One region of the Caballeronia sp. 11_S32 genome, then DNA from elsewhere that is predicted to be linked to it. Evidence: riboswitches for the same ligand, from Rfam matches in the RefSeq annotation. Region 1 holds a riboswitch; each other region holds the start of a gene.
What was found. A riboswitch is a leader RNA that binds a small molecule or an ion and turns the genes downstream of it on or off. The one in region 1 is predicted to bind cobalamin.
Positions count from the first base shown of each region.

Region 1 (5,076 bases):
CGATGCGAGCATCGCCGCGAGCGCGAACGTCGCGGCCCCGCCGGACACGCCGAGCACGTAGGGCTCGGCAAGCGGATTGCGCAACAGCACTTGCAGCAGCGCGCCCGCCATCGCGAGCAATGCGCCCGATGCGAAGCCCGCCAGCGCGCGCGGCAGACGCAACGTGAGCACGATTTCATCGGCCAGATCGGGTGCCGCGGCATGCGCGCGAAAGAACGCGCCGATCGCGCGCGATACCGGCACCGCGACGCTGCCCATCGCGAGCGAGGCGACGAGCACGATGAACGCGGCGAGCGCGAGCGCGATCCAGATCGCAGCGGCGCGGCTCGCGCTCATCGCGCGCGGACGTTCAACGGCGCGGCTCACGACGGATGCCAGCCCAGCGTGACATAGGCGCCGCGCCGTGGCGTGTTGTACGAGTACGCAAGTTCATAGTCCTTGTCGAACAGATTATCGATGCGCGCCGTGACGTACCACGACTTCGAGATGTCATAGCGCGCCGACAGATTCACGATGCCATAGCCCGCGAGCGTCGAATCGTAATCGCTGCGCTGGCCGCTCACGATCCATTCGCCGCCGACACGCCAGCGCCCGATGGTGCGATGCGCCGTCAACGTCGCGAAATGCCGCGCGCGCCGCGTGAGTTCCTCGTTATTCGTTTCGTCGACGGGATTCTGGAACGTCACGCCCGCGCGCACGTCCGTTGCGCCGACATGCCCCGCCCACGATCCCTCGATGCCCTGCACCTTCGCGCGCCCGACGTTCTGCGCGACATAGTAGAAGCCGCCGTCGGACACATAGTCGATCAGATTCGAATAGCGCGTCTGAAAGAGCGTCACGCGCATTACGCCAAGCGCGTTCGATGCGTACTGCAACGCCGCTTCCACGGAATGGCTGCGCTCCGGCTGAATCGACGGATTGCCGCTGAACGGATAGTAGAGGTCGTCGAAGCTCGGTGCGCGGAACGCCGCCGCATAGCTCGCGCTCGCCTTCCAGTGCGCGTCGAAGTTGTACGCGTAGCCCAGATAGTAGCTGTTCGCGCCGCCGAAATCGGAATACTGGTCGTGACGCAGATTCGCCTGCAACTCGTTCGCGCCGATGCGGCCCACGTAGCCCGCGAACACCGAGTTCACGTGACGATCGGGTGCGCTGAACTGATCTGAATCGAGCGTCTGGTCGAGATGCTCATAGCCGAAGAGCAGCTTGTGCGCCTCGGTGATCCGGACATCGTTCTGCCACGTGTATTGATGATTCTCCGAATCGAAGCGGCTCGTATAGACGCCGTTGTGCTCGATGTTCGCGCGGTCCTGTCCCTGCGCGATCGTGAAGTGCGTGGTCCAGTTGTCGGTGATCCTGCCGTTTGCGAACACCGAAGCCGAGCGCACGCGGTCGTGCGTTTCGTTGATATCGGTCGGCAGGCCGTAGGCATCGTCGAAGCTGTTGATGCCGTTCGATTGCAAAAAGCGCACGCCCGCGTCCCACTTGTCGCTGAACTTGTGGCGCAGCGTCGCCGCGACGCTCTCGTTCAGATAGCCGTTTGCGTTCGGGTTCGCATTGGGCGCGATATTCGGATCGATCGACGAGAAACTGTCGGTTTTCTCGCGCGAGACGTTGAGGCTGAAGGTCGTACGGCCGTCCTTGTCGAGCGCGCCGTTCACGCCCGCCGATTGCCGCTGCGTGTGATAGCTGCCGTATTCCGCCTCGAAGTTGAAGCGCGGCGGATGCGACCCGCCTTCCTTCGTGAAAATCTGCACGACGCCGCCGATCGCATTCGATCCATACAGCGCCGACACATTGCCGTTCACGACCTCGACGCGCCCGATCTGATCGAGCATAACTTGCGATAGCTGCGCCGCGCCGAGCGACGCCGATTCGACCCGCACGCCATCGATCAGCACGAGCGATTGCGACGACGCCGCGCCGCGTATGAAAAGTCCCGAGTTCGCGCCCGGGCCGCCGTTGCGCGTGATCTGCACGCCGGGCGCGAGCGCGACGAGGCCGAGCGCATCGTCGGCGTTGGCATCGGCAATGTCCTGTTCGTCGAAGACCGATGTCTGAGGGAGAGCGTCCGCGAGCGGCTGCGGCGCGCGCGTCGCGGTGACGACGATGGGCGCAAGCGTTTGCGATGTATCGTCCGCTGCATGCGCGGTGCTTGCGAGCGGCAAACCGGCGATGGCCGCAACGAGCGTGCGACGAAGAAAGCGGCCGTCCTCGATGGCGGCCAGAGGCAAAAACATGGTGTGAGGCGTTCCCGTGGAGCATGAGCGCGGCCCCGCTCCCCGCGAGGTCGATGCGCGACGAACGCATCGCGCGATGAGCGCCGATGCGTCGAGCTTTGGCCGGTATCCGGGCTGGCGACGGATCGTCTCGCCTTCCCGCGCATCGTGCGCAGTGGCGTCGACACGTTTCTTGCAGTCGAGAACGTGCGATGAAATTCGACACGCTCGCGCCGCAAAAACGCGCATGAGACGACTTGCAACTTGCGTTGCGGTCGCTTACCGTTGCGGGGGCAGCACAGGTTGGCTCGTCCCGGTCGGACTTCGAGACTTCGCTCCCTGTTTCCCGTTTGACTGCATCCGCGAGATCCGCGAATGCGAGCACCAAAAAGTGCGGCAAGTGTAGGAGCGCGGGTGGGGGCCGTCAAGAAAGCGGCACCGGCGGATTGGCGCGGCGCATCACGAATCGAACGAGAATCGGCCGGCCTTTCCTTACGCGAGCGACGACCAGCGCTCGCGTTTTCTGCACACGAATGCAAGGCGACATGCGCTTAATCGATGGTTTAAGCGCGAGATCGCATGCTGTTACGTCTCGAAACGAGACAATTATCGGAAGCTCCGTTGAACCGCGCTAAAATGCGAGGTCTTTAGAGGACGCAGCACATGCTCAACGAACTCGAATCACTGTCAGGAAACATCGGCCGGCTGATCCAGATCAGCGAGCGCCACAAGCAGGCGCATCAGGCGCTGCAGGAACAACTCGAACAGCTGCGCGCCGACTATGCAAACATGCAGGCCGAACTCGCGCAAGTGCGCGAAGAGCGCGATACGCTGCAGTCCGAACGCGACTCACTCTCCGCGAAGATCGACGACGCGCAGGTGCGCCTGAACGCAATTCTCGAAAAGCTGCCGCGCGCGAAGTCGGGGCAACATGCCGAATCCGACAATCAACTCGATCTCCTCGAAGCCGATTCCCAGGAAGCACATGAAGCGGAATTGCACGGCGAGCATCATCAAGGAGAGAAGGCATGACGACCACGCAGATCGAAGTATCCATTCTCGGACAGCCCTATCGTCTCGCGTGCTCGCCGGCAACGGAAGGCGCGTTGCGCGAAGCCGTCGCGCGCGTCGATGCCGAGATGAACAAGGTGCGTAATGCAAGCAGCGTGCGCGGCACGGATCGCATCGCGGTAATGGCGGCGCTCTCGCTGGCGTCGGAATTGCTTAAGCTGCAGGACAGCGTGCGTCACGGCGAGGCCTTTCCCGCCGAGGAAATCCGTCACACGATGCACTCGATGAACGAGCAACTGAGCGCTGTCATTGCGCAATATGAAGCGCAGTAAGTGATGCGCGAATGGCACCGGGCGAATGTCAATCGCACGCCCGATGTCAATCGAAAAAAGAAACCGCCCGAACACTGCCGGGAAGCTGCACAAGGCAAACGATTGGTGTAAAGTGACGGTTCCCTGCCTGGTACGCCAAGGTCATATATTCCTTGAACCAATGCTACATTGGCACGGTTGCGGAACCTTGCAACATGGGCGCGCGCGTCGCTAGTCCGATGTACCCGAAGTGTTGCTTACCGCGACCAATCTTGAACCCAGGTTCAGGATGCCGGCCTAGCGGCCGTGGCGGGGACCTCATTCAAGAAACGGCATCGGATCTTCCGGTGCCGTTTTCATTTGCATCGTCGATTCAGCATCGTCGATCCTGCATAGCGAACAATCATGCGCTACTGGCTGATGAAGTCCGAACCGGACGAAGCGAGCATCGATCATCTCGCGCACGCGCCGAAAAAAACCTTGCCGTGGACGGGCGTGCGCAACTATCAGGCGCGCAACTTCATGCGCGATCAGATGCAGGTCGGCGACGGCGTGCTCTTCTATCATTCGAGCTGCCCGGAGCCGGGCATTGCGGGTATCGCGAGCGTGTGCTCGACGGCATATCCCGATCCCACGCAGTTCGATCCGAAGAGCGATTACTACGATCCGAAATCCACGCAAGAGACGCCGCGCTGGATGCTCGTCGACGTGAAGTTCGTCAGGAAGACGCCGCTCATTGCCCTCGCGACGTTGCGCGAGCATCAAGAACTCGCGGACATGCAGGTGCTCGCGCGCGGCAATCGTTTGTCGATCACGCCGGTCACTGAAGCACAGTGGCGATTTATTACCGAGCACCTCGTCTAACACGGAACTTACGACACGAAGGCAACGCCTAAATCCGGTCGCGAATCACGCGACGGCATTACGCCATGAGGCGTTCGGAGTCCTTCGATGATCAACAAGAAAACCGCCGCCGCACTCGCGCTTCTCGCGATGTCGGGCGCCGCGCTCACCCTCTCTCAGGCTGCCACCGCGCAAACGGTGATCACGCAGCCGCAGCCTTCGGGCGTGCTCTCGCTATCGGCGCAGGCGAGCGCGCAAGTGCCGCAGGATGTCGTCAATATCACGCTCTTCTACGAGCAGGAAGCGGCTGATCCTTCTTCGCTCACCAACACGCTCAACCAGCGCGCCGAGGCCGCGTTGCGCGAGGCGAAGGGCGTCGAAGGCGTGACCGCGAAGAGCGGCTCGTTCACCGTTTATCCGTCCACGGACCGTGACGGCAAGATTTCCGCGTGGCGCGGACGCACGGAAGTCGTGCTCGAATCGCATGATTTCGCGGCGGCGTCGAAGCTCGCGGGCAAGATGAGTTCGTCGATGCAAGTGGGCAGCGTCGCGTTCTCGCTGTCGCCCGAAGCGCAGCGCGCGGCCGAGCAGAAGCTCGTCTCGCAAGCCATCGAGTCGTATCGCAAGCAGGCGCAAACCGCCGCGCAGGCGTTCGGCTACAGCAATTTCACGATTCGGGAAGTGAACGTCGGACG
Region 1 covers NZ_JBXOWH010000003.1:1,209,643-1,214,718, reverse strand. The annotation lists gene AC1Z32_RS17250 (FecCD family ABC transporter permease) at 1-336, opposite strand, end outside; gene AC1Z32_RS17245 (TonB-dependent receptor domain-containing protein) at 363-2,237, opposite strand; cobalamin riboswitch at 2,321-2,620, opposite strand; gene AC1Z32_RS17240 (ATPase) at 2,880-3,248, shown strand; gene AC1Z32_RS17235 (cell division protein ZapA) at 3,245-3,559, shown strand; RNA gene ssrS (6S RNA) at 3,677-3,858, shown strand; gene AC1Z32_RS17225 (EVE domain-containing protein) at 3,944-4,402, shown strand; gene AC1Z32_RS17220 (SIMPL domain-containing protein) at 4,490-5,076, shown strand, end outside.

Region 2 (5,076 bases), on a different contig from region 1:
CGATGCGCGTCGGCTTTGGTATCGGCACGGCTCTTGATGCAGCCCTCGGAACCCGCGCACGCGATGAGACGTGCGAGCGGATCGCGCGGATCGGTGGCGAGGCCGAGTGCACGCAGGCCTTGCAGCACGTCGTGTGTGTTCTGAGGCGCGATGCCGGGTATCAGCACGCTTTGCCATGGCGTCATCACGAGGCGGCCTTCGGCATGCGTTTCGGCGAGATCGGCGAGCGCTTCGAGCATGCGCGCGTCGAGGCGGCCGAGCGGCGTTTGCGCGCCCGCGTACCACGTCGCGCGATGCGGTTCGGCGTGCGCGCCGAGACGCAGCGATGCATCGGCGGGTGCGCGTTGCCATGCGTTCGCGTGCGCATCGAAATGGAATGCTTCGAGAAAGCGCTCGATGCCGATGCGCGCAAGCAGATCGCGCATGCGATGCTCTTCGGGCGATGCCAGCGCGAGAAAACGGCGCAGCACGTTCAAGGCGAACGTCACCACGTCGCCGCGCGCGATGGCACCGTGCGCGCGCTGCTGCATCGTTCCCGCAAAGCCGAATGCGAAGCGCGCGCCGCCGTCGAGCGAAGACAGCCACAGATCGTGCGGATGATCGAGCATCGCGAGTTGCTCGCCGCCGTCGAGCTGCAGCGCGAACTTCGGCGACAGCGCGCGCAGCGACACATCGGCCTGCATCGCGTCGATGATGTCCGCGGCGAGCGCGCGCGTCTCGTCGCTTGCGAGCGGGCTCAGCATCACGTTGCGGAGATCGTCGCCGCCTGGCATCGCCGGGCCGAGGCCCGCGCCGGACGCGATATTCACCAGTTCAGCGTGGGCATCGTCGCGGATGCCGCGCAGTTGCAGATTCGCGCGATTGGTCACTTCGATCACGCCCGAGCCGCACGTTCGCGCCGCGCGCGCGACGGCCCGCGCCGCGTGCGCGCTCAATGCGCCGCCCGCGAGACGCAGGCGCGCGAGGCCGCCGTCGCGCGCGGGCACGATGCGCATCAGGCCCGGACACGCGGATGCGCGCGGAGCGTTCGGGATCGATGGACGGTCGAATGAAGTCAAAGCGTGACCCGTAGGGCTTCGCGCATGATGAGCGAACCGGTACACCCCGCCCGGTCGGCGTCGCGCGAATGCGGTGAGTCGGCAGGTCTCTTGGCTGGCAGGTCTTCGTTCGCGCCGGCCTTCCCGGTAAAAACCAGTGGCAGTGGAGCGCGGACTCGCTGCGTACAATTGCGGGGGCAGCCACAGTTTTGCTGTGTTCCCTATTAGCCCCTGAGTTTGACAACCCCGGGGCACCGACGGACCTGTATTATGCCCGCTTTTATCGACCATCCAAGCGCTTCGAGGCCGTCCGCGCGCGTTGTGCGGCGGCGTGAAGCGCTTGTCGAACCGCAAAAAGGAGGCGGCGCATGTCGACCTGGCTGACCGTGGTGGGGATCGGCGAAGACGGCTGGCACGGCCTTTCCCGCATGGCGCGGCGAGCGCTGCTCGACGCGCAGTCGATTCACGGCGGCGAGCGCCACCTCGCGCTGCTGCCGGCGCGCATCGCCGCGCGCCGCGTGCCGTGGCCGAAACCCTTTTCACTCGATGCCGTGCTCGGCGATCGCGGCGACGCCACGACCCGCGTGTGCGTGCTCGCAAGCGGCGATCCGATGTGCTTCGGCGTCGGCGCGACGCTCGCGCGCGAAGTCGCCAACGAGGAAATGCGCGTCATTCCCGCGCCGTCGTCGCTGTCGCTCGCGGCGGCGCGCCTGCGCTGGGCGCTGCAGGACGCGGTGTGCGTGTCGCTCGTCGGGCGGCCCGTCGCGTCGCTGCTCGCGAGCCTGCATCGCGGCGTGCGCCTGCTCGTGCTTTCCGCCGACGGCACGACGCCCGCCGCCGTCGCCACGCTGCTGACCGCGCACGGCTTCGGCGCGAGCCGCATGACCGTGTTCGAGCATCTCGGCGGCGCGAACGAACGCCGTATCGACGAGCGCGCCGACGACTGGCGCGAGCCGCTCGCCGCCGCGCTCAATCTCGTCGCGATCGAATGCCGCACGCACGCGGGCCATGCCGGTCCGCCGCTTACGCCGGGCCTTCCCGACGACGCCTATCGGCACGATGGCCAGCTCACCAAGCGCGACGTGCGCGCGGTGACGCTCGCGCATCTCGCGCCGCAGCCGGGCGAATTGCTGTGGGATGTCGGCGCGGGCTGCGGCTCGATCGGCATCGAGTGGATGCGCGCGCACGGCGCGTGCCGCGCGTTCGCGATCGAATCGAACGAAAGCCGGCAGCGTCTCATCGAGCACAACCGCGACGCGCTCGGCGTGCCCGCGCTGCAGCTCGTGCGAGGCGAGGCGCCCGCCGCGCTCAATGGCCTGCCCGCGCCCGATGCCGTGTTCATCGGCGGCGGCCTGACCGCGCCGGGCGTGCTCGATGCGTGCTGGGCGCGTCTGCGTCAGGGCGGACGGCTCGTCGCCAATGCGGTGACGCTGCAAAGCGAAGCGGCGCTCGTCGAGTGGCGCGCGCGGCATGGCGGCGAGCTGACGCGTATCGGCATCACACAGGCGGAGCCGCTCGGCAGTTTCGATACGTGGCGGCCCGCGCTGCCGATCACGCTTTTGCACGTGAGCAAACCGTGACGCAATATGCGTGACGAAACCTATGCGTGACGAAACGCCGGAAAAAGCCGCGCCGCTCAGAAGCGGCTACACGACGGGAAGCTGCGCGACCGCGACGAGCCTCGCGGCTGCGCGCCTGTTGCTGCTCGGCGAGACGGGCGAGCGCGCGGAGATCGTGCTGCCGAAGGGCCGGCGCGTGACGATGATGCTCTCGTTCTGCCGCCGCGCGTCCGACGAAAGCGATGCGGCCGAGGCGGGCGTCATCAAGGATGCGGGCGACGATCCCGACGTGACGCACGGCGCGCTCGTGTTCGCGCGCGTGCGGCTGTCCGATGAACCGGGCGTGCGTTTTCATGCGGGACCGGGCGTTGGCACCGTGACGCGCGCGGGGCTCGCGCTCGCCGTCGGCGAACCGGCGATCAACCCGGTGCCGCGCAGGATGATGACCGAACATCTCGAAGCGCTCGCCGCGAGCGCCCATTACCACGGCGGTTTCGAAGTCAGTATCGGCGTGGAGAACGGCGAGGCGCTCGCGCAGAAGACGATGAACCCGCGCCTCGGCATCGTCGGCGGCTTGTCGATACTCGGCACGACGGGCATCGTCAGGCCGTTTTCGTGCTCGGCGTATATCGCGTCGATTCATCAGGGCATCGATGTCGCGCGGGCGAACGGTTATCGGCATATCGCCGCGTGCACCGGCAATCAGAGCGAGGACGCGATGCGCGCGCGTTACGGCCTGCCCGACATCGCGCTGATCGAAATGGGCGACTTCGTGGGCGCCGTGCTGAAGCACCTGCGCCGCGCGAACGTCGACAAGCTCAGCCTGTGCGGCGGCTTCGGCAAGCTGTCCAAGCTGGCGGCGGGGCACATGGATCTGCACAGCCGCAGCTCCAGCATCGACTTGCCGCTGCTCGCCGTCTGGGCCGCCGATGCGGGCGCGAGCGCGGCGCTGCAGGCGTCGATCCGCGCGGCCAACACGAGCCAGGAAGCGCTCAGGCTCGCCCGCGCCGAAGGCATCGCGCTCGGCGATATCGTGTGCCGGCGCGCGCGCGATGTCGCGCTCGACGTGCTGCCAGCGGGCATCGCCGTCGAGACCTTCGCGATCGACAGGCAGGGCAACATTGTCGGGAGCGCGGCATGAAGCGCGTGCTTCTGCTCGGCGGCACCGGCGACGCCCTTGCGATCGCGCGTGCGCTTCCCGAGGCCGCGCACGTCTACAGTCTCGCGGGCCTCGGGCGCGTGCCGGCGGATCTCGCGTGCGCGGTGCGCGTCGGCGGGTTCGGCGGCATCGAAGGGCTCGCGCGTTATCTGCTCGACGAGACGATCGCGCTCGTCGTCGATGCGACGCATCCGTACGCCGCGCAGATGAGCCGCCACGCGCACGCGGCGTGCGCGATCGCGCGCGTGCCGCTCTGGGCGGTGCGTCGTCCCGCATGGCAGGCGCAGCCGGGCGACGACTGGCGCCACGCGTCGGACTGGGGCGATATCGTCGAACGGATCGCGGCGTTTCATCGGCCGCTGTTCACGCTCGGGCGCGAGCCGCTCGCGCATCTGCACGACATTCCCGCATCGCAATACTGGACGATTCGCTGTCTCGACGCGCATCCGGGCAATGCGCGCGCGCATATCATCGATGCGCGCGGTCCGTTCGATCTCGCAGGCGAGCGCGCGCTGTTCGACGCGGCGCACATCGATGTCGTCATCAGCAAGAACAGCGGCGGGCGCGCGACCGAGGCGAAGCTGGCCGTTGCGCGTGAGCGCGGCTTGCCCGTCGTGATGCTCGCGCGGCCCGCGCTGCCCGCCGCCGACCGAATCTTCGACGATGCCGCGAGCGCGCGCGATGCGCTCCTGCATTGGCTCGACCGAACCCACACATCCGAAACATGACCGTCTATTTCATCGGCGCCGGACCGGGCGATCCCGAACTCATCACCGTCAAGGGGCAGCGGCTCATTCGCGCGTGTCCCGTGATTCTTTACGCCGGGTCGCTCGTGCCGAAGGAAGTGCTGGAGGGGCATCGCGCGGCGAAATGCATCGACACGGCCGAGCTCGATCTCGATGCGATCGTCGCGCTTCTGCATGAAGCGCACGCGAACGGGCACGATGTGGCGCGCGTGCATTCGGGCGATCCGTCACTGTACGGCGCGATCGGCGAGCAGATCCGCAGGCTCGATGCCCTCGCGATTCCTTACGAAGTGGTGCCGGGCGTGACGGCGGCGGCGGCATCGGCGGCGGCGCTGAAGCGCGAGCTGACGCTGCCCGGCATCTCGCAGACGGTGATCCTCACGCGCTACGCGACGAAGACGTCGATGCCCGAAGGCGAAAACCTTGCCGATCTCGCGCGCCATCGCGCGACGCTCGCCATTCATCTCGGCGTGCGGCATATCGAGCGCATCGTCGCCGATCTGATGCCGCACTACGGCGCGGATTGCCCGGTGGCTGTCGTGTTTCGCGCGAGCTGGCCGGACGAGACGCGCGTG
Region 2 covers NZ_JBXOWH010000004.1:1,055,419-1,060,494, reverse strand. The annotation lists gene cobG (precorrin-3B synthase) at 1-1,058, opposite strand, end outside; cobalamin riboswitch at 1,122-1,311, opposite strand; gene cbiE (precorrin-6y C5,15-methyltransferase (decarboxylating) subunit CbiE) at 1,406-2,617, shown strand; gene AC1Z32_RS31000 (cobalt-precorrin-5B (C(1))-methyltransferase) at 2,640-3,737, shown strand; gene AC1Z32_RS30995 (cobalt-precorrin-6A reductase) at 3,734-4,483, shown strand; gene cobM (precorrin-4 C(11)-methyltransferase) at 4,480-5,076, shown strand, end outside.
Region 2: another riboswitch for cobalamin. It lies ahead of cobG (precorrin-3B synthase); the one in region 1 lies ahead of AC1Z32_RS17245 (TonB-dependent receptor domain-containing protein).

Region 3 (5,076 bases), on a different contig from region 1:
GACCGGCCACACGTTCCATTACTCGACCCTGCAAACGCCGATGCAACCTGTTCTTCAAGCGACACACGCGACCACGGGCACAGCAGGCGAAGCGCTCTATCGGCACGGTCCGGTGACGGCCACCTACATGCACGCATACTGGCCATCGAATCCGGCCGCGGCCGCCGCGCTCTTTCGCGGCGAACAACTATGACGACCACGCAAGACATTCGCACGCCGCTCGATCTCGCCTTCACCATCGAGCGCGCAAAGACGCAGGAACCCATAGGCTCGCCCTGCACCGACGTCTGCAAGCTCGATGCCGAAACCGGCCTGTGCCTCGGCTGCTTCAGAAGCCGCGAAGAGATCAAGACGTTCAGATCCATGGACGATGCCGCGAAGCGCGATTTGTTCGACGAATTGCTCGCGCGGCGTGCGGCCAAAGACCAAACGAAAAGCCCGCGCTCCTGACGGAACGCGGGCCGTGCGGTCAGCCGTGATGAATTGCTCAGGCCGCGGCCATTCTCCTGACCGCCGGGCGCTCCAGCTCACGCGCCGCGAGCGCGCCGAACACGAGGCCGAGCGTCGTCCAGATCAGCGCCTGCATGCCGATCGCGGCGAGACGGAAATTCCACAGCAGCGAAGCAGAGAAATCGGCGGGGACTTCGTCGATGCGCGGCAACGCGACCTGCGCAATCACCATTGCGACGATGTACGCGGCCGCCGCGAGCAGCGTCGCGTTCCAGCCGCCGTGCCGCGCTGCCATGCGCCGCTGCAGCCGCACGGCGAACACCGCGGCCACGAGCGACATCGCCACCATGCCGAAGAAAAGCGCGGTGCGCGGCCCGATGGTCTCGGCGCTGCCGACCGCCGGCGGATTCGGCGGGTACTTGAGAAACGGCACGATAGCCACGCTCACGAAGCCGAACAACGCCAGCAACGCCGACGTGCCCCGCGCGCGCAATGCGCCGAGCCGTCCATACGCGAACGCGAACACGAGAGAAAAGAGACCGCCCAATGCGGTGCCGAACACCGCGATGCCCGTCAGCAGGCCGAGACCCGCCTGGGTATCGCGGGAGACGAGCGCATCGTCGCCGTGATCGTGCGAATGCGCGGCGCTTGCCGAGGCATCGGCATGTTCGTGCTCATGTGGCACCGACGCATGCTCATGCTGTTCCTCGAACGCAATGGCCCGCGCCACCGACGGCTCGCCGAACACGCGCGCGAAGCCGAAGCCGATCAGGCCCGCGACCAGCCCCGCGATCATGCCGCGTATCAGCAAAGTGCGAATCATGACGCGCCCTCAGTGGCACGGAAAGCCGAGCAGATGCCGGCCGTCGTGAACGAATTCGTGAACGTACGTGCCGGAAAAGATCGACGTCGCGCCCTGCTCAGCGCCCACGAAATACATGGCGATCAGCAGAATGAGGCCGATGAAGACGGCCCACGGCAGCACTTCACGCACCGGAATGGGGATGGGTGCGTCGAGCGAGGGAGAAGCCGGAGCGGAAAAGACCGGCGCGTTGGAAGCATTCATGGTGGTTCTCCAGGGAAAAGCGCGTCCCGATTGATGAAGAGCATGCAGCGGGGTCTGACTCGCGGGAGAGCGCCTTTAAGCTCACGAACCGCATACAGTGGCGCGACCGTGCCGGATTTGCACCGGCTTCCTCGCACTGCAAGCTTGCCATTCTATGATGATTGACGGCAAAGTAAAACGATTCCGATTCGCCCGTCACGCTCCCTTGGAACTCATCCTGCTGTGCCACGCCGCCACGCGCGCGATGAAAGCCGGCCGCTTTCCCAGCGGCGATGAACGCGCCGAGCGCGATGCGCGCGCCATGCTCGCGCCGCTGCGCGCGGGCCGCGAGACACGCGATATGCGCGTCATCTCCAGTCCCGCGCGCGTGGCCCGCGAAACGGCGGCATGGATCTCGAATGCATTCGAGATCGTCCCCGCGTTCGACGACATCGACTACGGCCGCTGGCACGGGCTGTCGATTCGCGAAACCGGCGAGCGCGAGCCCGGGCAAGTCGCCTCGTGGCTCGCCGATCCGCAAGCGCGCCCGCACGGCGGCGAGAGCGTCGCCATGCTGGCGGCGCGCGTCGCGGAGGGTCTTGCATTCATCGATCGTCTAAATGCGCGCGAGCGCTGCATCGTCGTCACGCATGCGATCGTCGTGAAAGCGGCGCTCGCGCATGCGCTCGGCATGCCGCTCGCGTCCGTCTACACGATGGACTTCGCGCCGCTGTCGTCGACGGTGCTCAGGCGCGCCACGCCCGCCGATACATGGACGGCCGAACTGCCGCACGCGAGCGCCTGAACTTCCCTCCTGGCGCATGGCTCAAAGAGACAGCGCATCGCATGCGCGGCCCTCTCGAACCGAATCAGGAGACTCATATGGCGCACTACGTGGATGGATTCGTCGTGCCGGTGCCGATCGACAAGATCGACGCCTACCGCACCATGGCCGAAGCAGCCGGCAAGATCTGGCTGGAATATGGAGCGCTGCAATTCGTGGAGACCATCGCCGACGATGTGAAGCCCGGCAAGCTCACATCCTTTCCGCAGAGCGTGCAACTGAAGGAAGGCGAAACGGTGGCGTTCTCGTATATCGTCTACGAGTCGCGCGAGCAGCGCGACAGCATCAACGCCAAGGTGATGGAAGACCCGCGCCTCAAGACAATGATGGAATCCGCCGAGCCGCCGTTCGACGCGAAGCGCATGTTTTTCGGCGGCTTCAAAACGATAGTCGAACTCGAACGCAGCTGATTTTTTCCATTGACGACCGCTTACCGCGAAGGAAACGCATCGACATGTATATCGCCATGAACCGCTTCAAGATCGTGCCCGGCGCCGAGGCCGATTTCGAACGCCTCTGGACCAGCCGCGACACTCATCTCAAGGACGTGCCGGGGTTCGTCGAGTTTCATCTGCTCAAAGGACCGGTCAAGGACGACCACGTTCTGTATTCGAGCCACACGGTCTGGGCGGACAAGGCGGCCTTCGAGGACTGGACGCGCTCGGACGCGTTTCGCGCGGCGCACCGCAACGCGGGCGGCGAAACGCGTCAGCTCTATCTCGGGCACCCCGAGTTCGAAGGCTTCGAGGTGATTCAGACCGTCAAATGAGAGGCGAGGCGCGCGTCCGAACGTTCGCGCGCTTTGCTGGCACGCACGCGCGTTTTACACACGTGTGAAAAAACGCGCGTCGGCCGCGCAAACGGATCAGACCGATTTCAGGCCTTCGCGCCGCGCGCCATGCGCTGCAATGTCGACGAATCGATAGCGGCGGCGCAGATGCGCACCGCCTCTTTCAGCGTGCGCGGGCGACCCGCGCCGAATTGCGATTCGAGCATCGCCACGGCGCGCGTGCGCTCGTCGTTGCCGAGCTTCTCGCCCGTGGCGAGCTCTAGCACCGAGATGAAATAGGCCGCGGGCGGCGCGGCGCTCGCATGGGCAGGCGTGTGGCGCTCCCCGCGCGCCGTGCCGCCGGCACCTTCATGCCCGTCCTCGTGCGCCGGAATCCAGGGGTGCCATTTACTGTCGTATCGACTTTTCATGGGTTAGTTCGCTGGCTCGATTGCTGTGGCGCGTCACGGCGCCGTTCGTCCCGTGGCGCCCCGAGCGCCACTCATTAAGTAGGCAACCAGCAAGTACCGTTCCAACCTTCCTATCCTTGCTGCGCGTGGCGCGACGCGTTGTTTTCGTCCGACAAAACCGCGCGCGCGACGCGGCACGCCGCAAGATCCCACGCCGCGCAGCCAACCGATTTGAACATCACGGGACGCGCTGAAGCGGCTTCGTTCGAGGGCGCCGCGAGCGCCTCGGACAGCGGATGGACCGCGCTCCAGTCGACGCCCGCGAGAATGAAATCGCCCGCTTCGTGCCGCGCGCCCGCGGGATCGTCGACATAGAGCTCGCTCGCATGCACGGTCGCGGCGGCGATTTCGGCGGCATCGGCGGTAAATGCGCCCACGCCGATCACGAGGCGCCCCGCGCGCGCAGGCAGCGTGTAGACGGGCGTTTTGCTCGTGGTCCCGGCGATCACGACATCGATGGAATCGGGAATCACGGACTGTTCCAGCGCGGACAGGTTGTTGCAAACCGACGCATGCGCCGAACAGAATTCGCGCGCGCGTTCCGGGCGCGAGCCCTGCACGTGAATATGCGCACCGGGATAAACGGCAGCGAGCGCCTCGACGTGATACGCCGCCTGCTTGCCCGTGCCTATGACAAGCACCTCGCGCGGCGCGTTCGCATGCAGCGCGCGGATCGCGAGCATCGATACCGAAGCCGTGCGCCGCCCCGTCACCGTCGGGCCGTCGAGCATGAACTGCGGCACGCCCGTCACGGCATCGTAGGCCGTGACCTGGCCGTGGATCGTCGGCAGGCCGCGCGCGCCATTGCCGGCGCAGACGTTCACGAGCTTGTGCATCGCGAGATCGGCGGCGCTCGCGGGCATCGACAGCATCACGCCGCCCTCGATCGGCACGACCATCCGCTCGGGACTCACAATGCGCCCGGCCGCGTAGTCGAGCATCGTCGCGGCGAGCGTGTCCACCAGCCGGTCATAAGGCACAAGGCGCGCGGTTTGGGCTTCGTCGAAACTGTGGATCGTTGCGGTCATCGTGTTCGCTCGTCGTCGATATGAAATGAGGTCGGGGTGCCATCGGCATGCCATCGAAGTGCCGGAACATTCTAACGGCGCGCGGCGTCGCGTCGGCAAAGCGCCGCGCCATTTGTGAGCGCCCACGCCGCTTTCTACAATTCCCGAAACGGCCGATGTCATACGATTGACATCGAATGCCGTCATAATCGGCCGTCCCGCGCCGCGGCCGTCCACGACGACGCGGCAGCCCAAGAACGCCACGGAGCCTTTCATGAACACGGACAAGCAGCGCCGTTTCCACGCTGACATCATCGACAGCTACGACGAAGAGTTCGAAATGGAGGTCGACGATCGCTTCCTGGACGGCGAATCGACCTTCTCCGACGAAGAGCGGGCGCTGCGCAAGACGTACTTCCGCGAGCTGTTCCGTCTGCAGGGCGAGCTCGTGAAGCTACAGGACTGGATCGTGCATACGGGGCATCGTCTCG
Region 3 covers NZ_JBXOWH010000004.1:1,073,165-1,078,240, forward strand. The annotation lists gene AC1Z32_RS31060 (cobyrinic acid a,c-diamide synthase CobB) at 1-193, shown strand, start outside; gene AC1Z32_RS31065 (DUF1289 domain-containing protein) at 190-450, shown strand; gene AC1Z32_RS31070 (CbtA family protein) at 488-1,273, opposite strand; gene AC1Z32_RS31075 (CbtB domain-containing protein) at 1,283-1,516, opposite strand; cobalamin riboswitch at 1,546-1,672, opposite strand; gene AC1Z32_RS31080 (histidine phosphatase family protein) at 1,722-2,300, shown strand; gene AC1Z32_RS31085 (DUF1428 domain-containing protein) at 2,378-2,749, shown strand; gene hmuQ (heme-degrading protein HmuQ) at 2,794-3,108, shown strand; gene AC1Z32_RS31095 (hypothetical protein) at 3,216-3,539, opposite strand; gene lhpI (bifunctional Delta(1)-pyrroline-2-carboxylate/Delta(1)-piperideine-2-carboxylate reductase) at 3,650-4,606, opposite strand; gene ppk2 (polyphosphate kinase 2) at 4,860-5,076, shown strand, end outside.
Region 3: another riboswitch for cobalamin. It lies ahead of AC1Z32_RS31075 (CbtB domain-containing protein); the one in region 1 lies ahead of AC1Z32_RS17245 (TonB-dependent receptor domain-containing protein).

Region 4 (5,076 bases), on a different contig from region 1:
GGGCCGCGCCTTCAATACGTCGAGCACTTCGTCGAGCGGCAGATATTCGTACTTGAGCACGGTGTTGAGCTCATCGAGCACGACCATCTGATACTCGCCGCTTTCGATCATGCGCCGCGCCTCGTTCCAGCCACGGCGCGCGGTAGCCATGTCGGCTTCGCGGTCCTGCGTGTTCCAGGTGTAGCCGTCGCCCATCGTGACGAAATCGCAATTGGCGATGGTGCCGAGAAAATCGCGCTCGGACGTATGCAGCGCGCCCTTGATGAACTGCACGACGCCGAGCTTCATGCCATGACCGAGCACGCGCACGGCCATGCCGAACGCCGCCGTGGTCTTGCCCTTGCCGTTGCCGGTATTCACGATCAGCAGGCCTTTCTCGTGATCGGCCGCGGCCTGCTTTTTCTCGTGACCTTCCTTGCGGCGCTGGGTCATGCGCAGATGCGATTCGGTATCGGTTTTCACATGATCTCCGGGTTCGAAGGGAATCGATGCGTGTGGGCGCATATGAAAGACGGCCGTATCGTACCTCAGTGGCGGCTTCGATATGCGTCGTTCGCGGGTTAATTCTGCGCTAAGAGACGGTGTGCATCATGCAGTCACCGACTTGAGGAGCAGAGAAATGGACGCGTTCTATCTGTATCTGGAGCTTGTGGCGCTTGCGTTGCTCGTCTGGCTTTGCCGCGACAAGTTCAGACGGGGTATCGTGAAGCCGCTAGACAGCAAAGCCCGCGCGCACGCGACCCTCAAGTCGCGATTCACCCTTCGCTCGCGCCGCCCTCACGCGCCTTTGCAACCGCGACGGTTACGCCGCAATCGATCGTCTTTGGCACGATGAGCGTGTGCGTATTGCCCGCGAGCAGCGCGCAAGGCTCGCATACGCCATCGACCTTCATATGCTTCGCCGCGTGATTCGACACCGCGGTGCCGGGCGCCCGTGCGATTTCATCGGCGCTATAGAAACGCAAAGACAAGCGATGACGCTCGCAGAACGTGAGCAGTCCCGCTTCGTCCCGCTTGGCGTCGATGCTCGCGACGATCGCGATATCGGCGAATGAACGCGAGCCGAGTGCGCGCCGCACGGCCTGTTCGATCGCATCGGCGCTCGTGCCGCGCCTGCAGCCGATGCCAACCGCGAGCCGCGTGACACAGACCGCATTCATGCGAACGATGACAGGTTTCATGGAGAGTAGAGATGACGTGCGCGGCACGCGCGTTCGGAGCGGGCCAACCTTATCACAGCGCAATGCCCGAATGTGCCCGGCGCAGCCGGTCCTTTCTTGACGCTCACGCGCGCGGGGCCTAGACTTTCACGCAGTTTTGGTGCTCGCGCGCGGATTCTCTCGCGCGCAGTTAAACGGGAAGCAGGGCGCGTTCCATTCGACCAGTCGAACGAGCGTCAACCTGCGCTGCCCCCGCAACGGTAAGCGATTCCCGCATAGGCGATGTTTTCATCGCCCGTGCGGGAAGCCGGCTTCGAGGCCACTGCGCTCATTGGGGGCGCGGGAAGGCGAAGCGGCGTCGTCGTCAGCCCGGATACCGGCCAGACATGAGAGGGTGCGTAGCCGCGGGGATGCGGCGCGTCCCGTGATCCATCGAATCGTGCGTTTCTCTTTTCGTCCAGCCGCGAAGTCCCTCGCCTCGCGCGAGATGAAGCGCACGCACAATCAGCCACGGAGCTACGATGCAAACCCGCAAGATCCCCGTCACGGTCGTGACCGGCTTTCTCGGCAGCGGCAAGACCACATTGATGCGGCATATCCTGTCCAATGCGCAAGGCAAGCGCATCGCGGTGATCGTCAACGAGTTCGGCGAGCTCGGCATCGACGGGGAAATTTTGAAGGGCTGCGGCATCGGTTGCGACGACGAAGCCGGTTCGAAGGACCGCAATCTGTATGAGCTCGCAAACGGCTGTCTGTGCTGCACGGTGCAGGAAGAGTTTTATCCGGTGATGGAGCAGCTCGTCGAGCGGCGCGACAGCATCGATCACGTGCTGATCGAAACCTCGGGTCTCGCGCTGCCCAAGCCGCTCGTGCAGGCATTCAATTGGCCGTCGATCAAAAACGCGTTCACTGTCGACGCGGTCGTGACTGTCGTCGACGGCCCCGCTGCCGCGAGCGGCCAGTTCGCGGCGAATCCCGTCGCCGTCGATGCGCAACGCAAGGCCGATCCGAACCTCGATCACGAATCGCCGCTGCACGAGTTGTTCGAGGATCAGCTTTCGTCGGCCGATCTCGTCATCGTCAACAAGACGGATCTCATGGACGATGCCGCGCTGCGACAGGTCGAAGCGCTCGTGCGTCCCGAGATTCCGCCCGAGGTGAAGATCGTGCCCGCGCAGATGGGCAGGCTCGATGTGCATACGCTGCTCGGGCTCGAATCCGCATCGGAAGAAAGCATTCATCTGCGGCACGATCATCACGGCTCGCCCGATGACGAAGGCCACGCCGATCATCATCACGACGAGTTCGATTCGGTCGTCGTAGAAGGCGTGGTCGAATCGCGCGAGCAGGCGCTGGCCGCATTGCATGTGCTCGTCGAGCATCACACGATCTATCGCGTAAAGGGCTTCGCCGCGCTGCCGGGCGCCGCGATGCGCCTCGTCGTGCAGGGCGTCGGGCGGCGCTTCGACAGCTACTTCGATCGCCGCTGGCAAGCCGATGAAGCGAACACGCCGAGCCGCTTCGTGCTGATCGGCGAAGATCTGGAACGCGATACGCTGCAAAGCGCCTTCGACGCCGCGCTCGCAAGCGCGCCCGTGCAGGCGTAACAGCGATGCATCTGCTCCGCACGACACCGGGAGGCTTTGTCGACGACGCGCAGGGCGTCATGCGCATCGATCAGACGAGCGCACCGATCGTCGTGCTCAGTTCCGCCGATACGACGCTCGCGCTGCTCGCGAGCGTGTTTCCGCGTCTCGAAGCCGGCTTTCCCGAAGTGCGGCTCGCGAATCAGGCGTTCCTGCGTCAACCGGCTTCCGTCGATTTCTATGTCGACGATGTCTTGCGTCACGCGAAGGTCGTGATCGTCGATCATCTCGGCGGCGAGTCGTACTGGCCGTATGGTATCGAGCGCCTCGTCGCGCTGGCGAGGAAAGAAAAGCAGATGCTCGCGATGTTCTCGGGCGATCTGACCGAGGACCCGAATCTCATCGGCAAGAGCACGGCGGATGCGCAGTTCTGCCGCGAGTTGTCGCGCTATCTGCGCGAGGGCGGCGCACGCAATGCGGAAGAGTTTCTGCGCTCGATCGCACACCGCGCATTCGGCTTCGGACGCGAGCCGCAAGCGCCGAGCCCGCTGCCTGCCGTCGCGATCTATCATCCCGAGCGCGATATTGCGGCAATCGAAGACTGGCAGGCGCGCTGGACCGAAGGCGCGCCCGTCGTCGGCATGCTGTTCTATCGCGCGCATTTGCAGTCGGGCAACACCGCCGTGTTCGATGCGCTCATCGAAGCGCTCGAAAAAGAAGGCATGAATCCGCTGCCAATCGCGATTTCGTCGCTGAAGGAAAGCGTGAGCCGCGAAGTGGTCGAGCGCTTGTGCGCGGAGCATCGCGCGTCGCTCGTATTGAACACGACGGCCTTTGCCGCGAGCGTGATCGGCGAGGACGAAGCATTCGAAGTCGCGGGCGATGCGCCCGTGCTGCAAGTCATTCTGAGCGGCGGCAATCGCGACGATTGGCAAAAGGACAATCACGGCCTGAATTCGCGCGATGTCGCGATGCACGTCGCGCTGCCCGAAGTCGATGGCCGCATCATCACGCGCGCGGTGAGCTTCAAGGGGCTCGCGTATCACTGCAAGCATACGCAAGTGGATGTCGTGCGCTATCAGGCCGATGCCGAGCGCGTGCGCTTCGTGGCCGAGCTGAGCCGACGCTGGTGCAAGCTGCGTCATACGCCGAACGCGCAGAAGCGCATCGCGCTCGTGCTCGCGAACTATCCGGCGAGCGAAGGGCGCATCGGCAATGGCGTGGGGTTGGATACGCCCGCGTCGGCCATCGGCATACTGGCGATGCTCGCGTGCGAAGGCTATCGCGTCGGCCCGATTCCCGCGAACGGCGATGCGCTCATCGCCGCGCTGACCGAAGGCGTGACCAACGACCCCGTCGTGCGCGATCTGCGTCCCGCGTTGCAGAGCCTTTCGCTCGACGACTACCTCGATGCATATCGCCTGCTTCCCGCCGATGCGCGCGCCGCGCTCGAAAAGACCTGGGGCGCGCCCGAAGACGACCCGACGTTAAGACGCGGCCGCTTCATGATCGCGGGTTATCGCTGCGGCGAAATCTTCATCGGTATTCAGCCTTCACGCTCGCGCGAGCGCAACGATTACGCGAGCTATCACGACGCCGAGCTCGTTCCGCCGCATTCGTATCTGGCGTTCTATTTCTGGCTGCGCCTGCGCTTTCAGGCGGATGCGCTCGTGCATGTGGGCAAGCACGGCAATCTCGAATGGCTGCCGGGCAAGAGCGTCGCGTTGTCGTCGTCGTGCTGGCCCGATGCGATTCTCGGGCCGATGCCGCATCTCTATCCGTTCATCGTGAACGATCCGGGCGAAGGCAGTCAGGCGAAGCGCCGCGCACAGGCGGTCATCATCGATCATCTGATGCCGCCGCTCACGCGCGCCGAAAACTACGGGCCTTTGCAGGACCTCGAACGTCAGGTCGACGAATACTACGAAGCGCTGATGGTCGATGCGCGCCGCGCGAAGCTCCTGCGCAAGTCGATTCTCGCGAACATCGTCGAGAACAGGCTGCACGAAGAGCTCGGGCTCGATGCGCCGCGCGATATCGTCGGCGAAGATGCGCTGCTCACGCGCGCCGATGCGTACCTCTGCGAATTGAAGGAAGCACAGATTCGGGACGGCCTGCATGTGTTCGGCGTGTCGCCGCAAGGCGTGCAGCGGCGCGATACGCTGCTCGCGCTCGGCCGCTTTCCGATCGGCGATGGGCAAGGCGCGAACGCGAGCCTCATCACGGCGATCGCGCGCGATCTGCAACTCCCCGCTGCCTTCGACCCACTCGATGCCGACTGGGCCGCGCCGTGGACCGGACCACGCCCGCACGCGCTTGCCGAAGTCAGC
Region 4 covers NZ_JBXOWH010000004.1:1,066,837-1,071,912, reverse strand. The annotation lists gene cobO (cob(I)yrinic acid a,c-diamide adenosyltransferase) at 1-462, opposite strand, end outside; gene AC1Z32_RS31050 (cobalamin biosynthesis protein) at 756-1,181, opposite strand; cobalamin riboswitch at 1,302-1,559, shown strand; gene cobW (cobalamin biosynthesis protein CobW) at 1,682-2,767, shown strand; gene cobN (cobaltochelatase subunit CobN) at 2,773-5,076, shown strand, end outside.
Region 4: another riboswitch for cobalamin. It lies ahead of cobW (cobalamin biosynthesis protein CobW); the one in region 1 lies ahead of AC1Z32_RS17245 (TonB-dependent receptor domain-containing protein).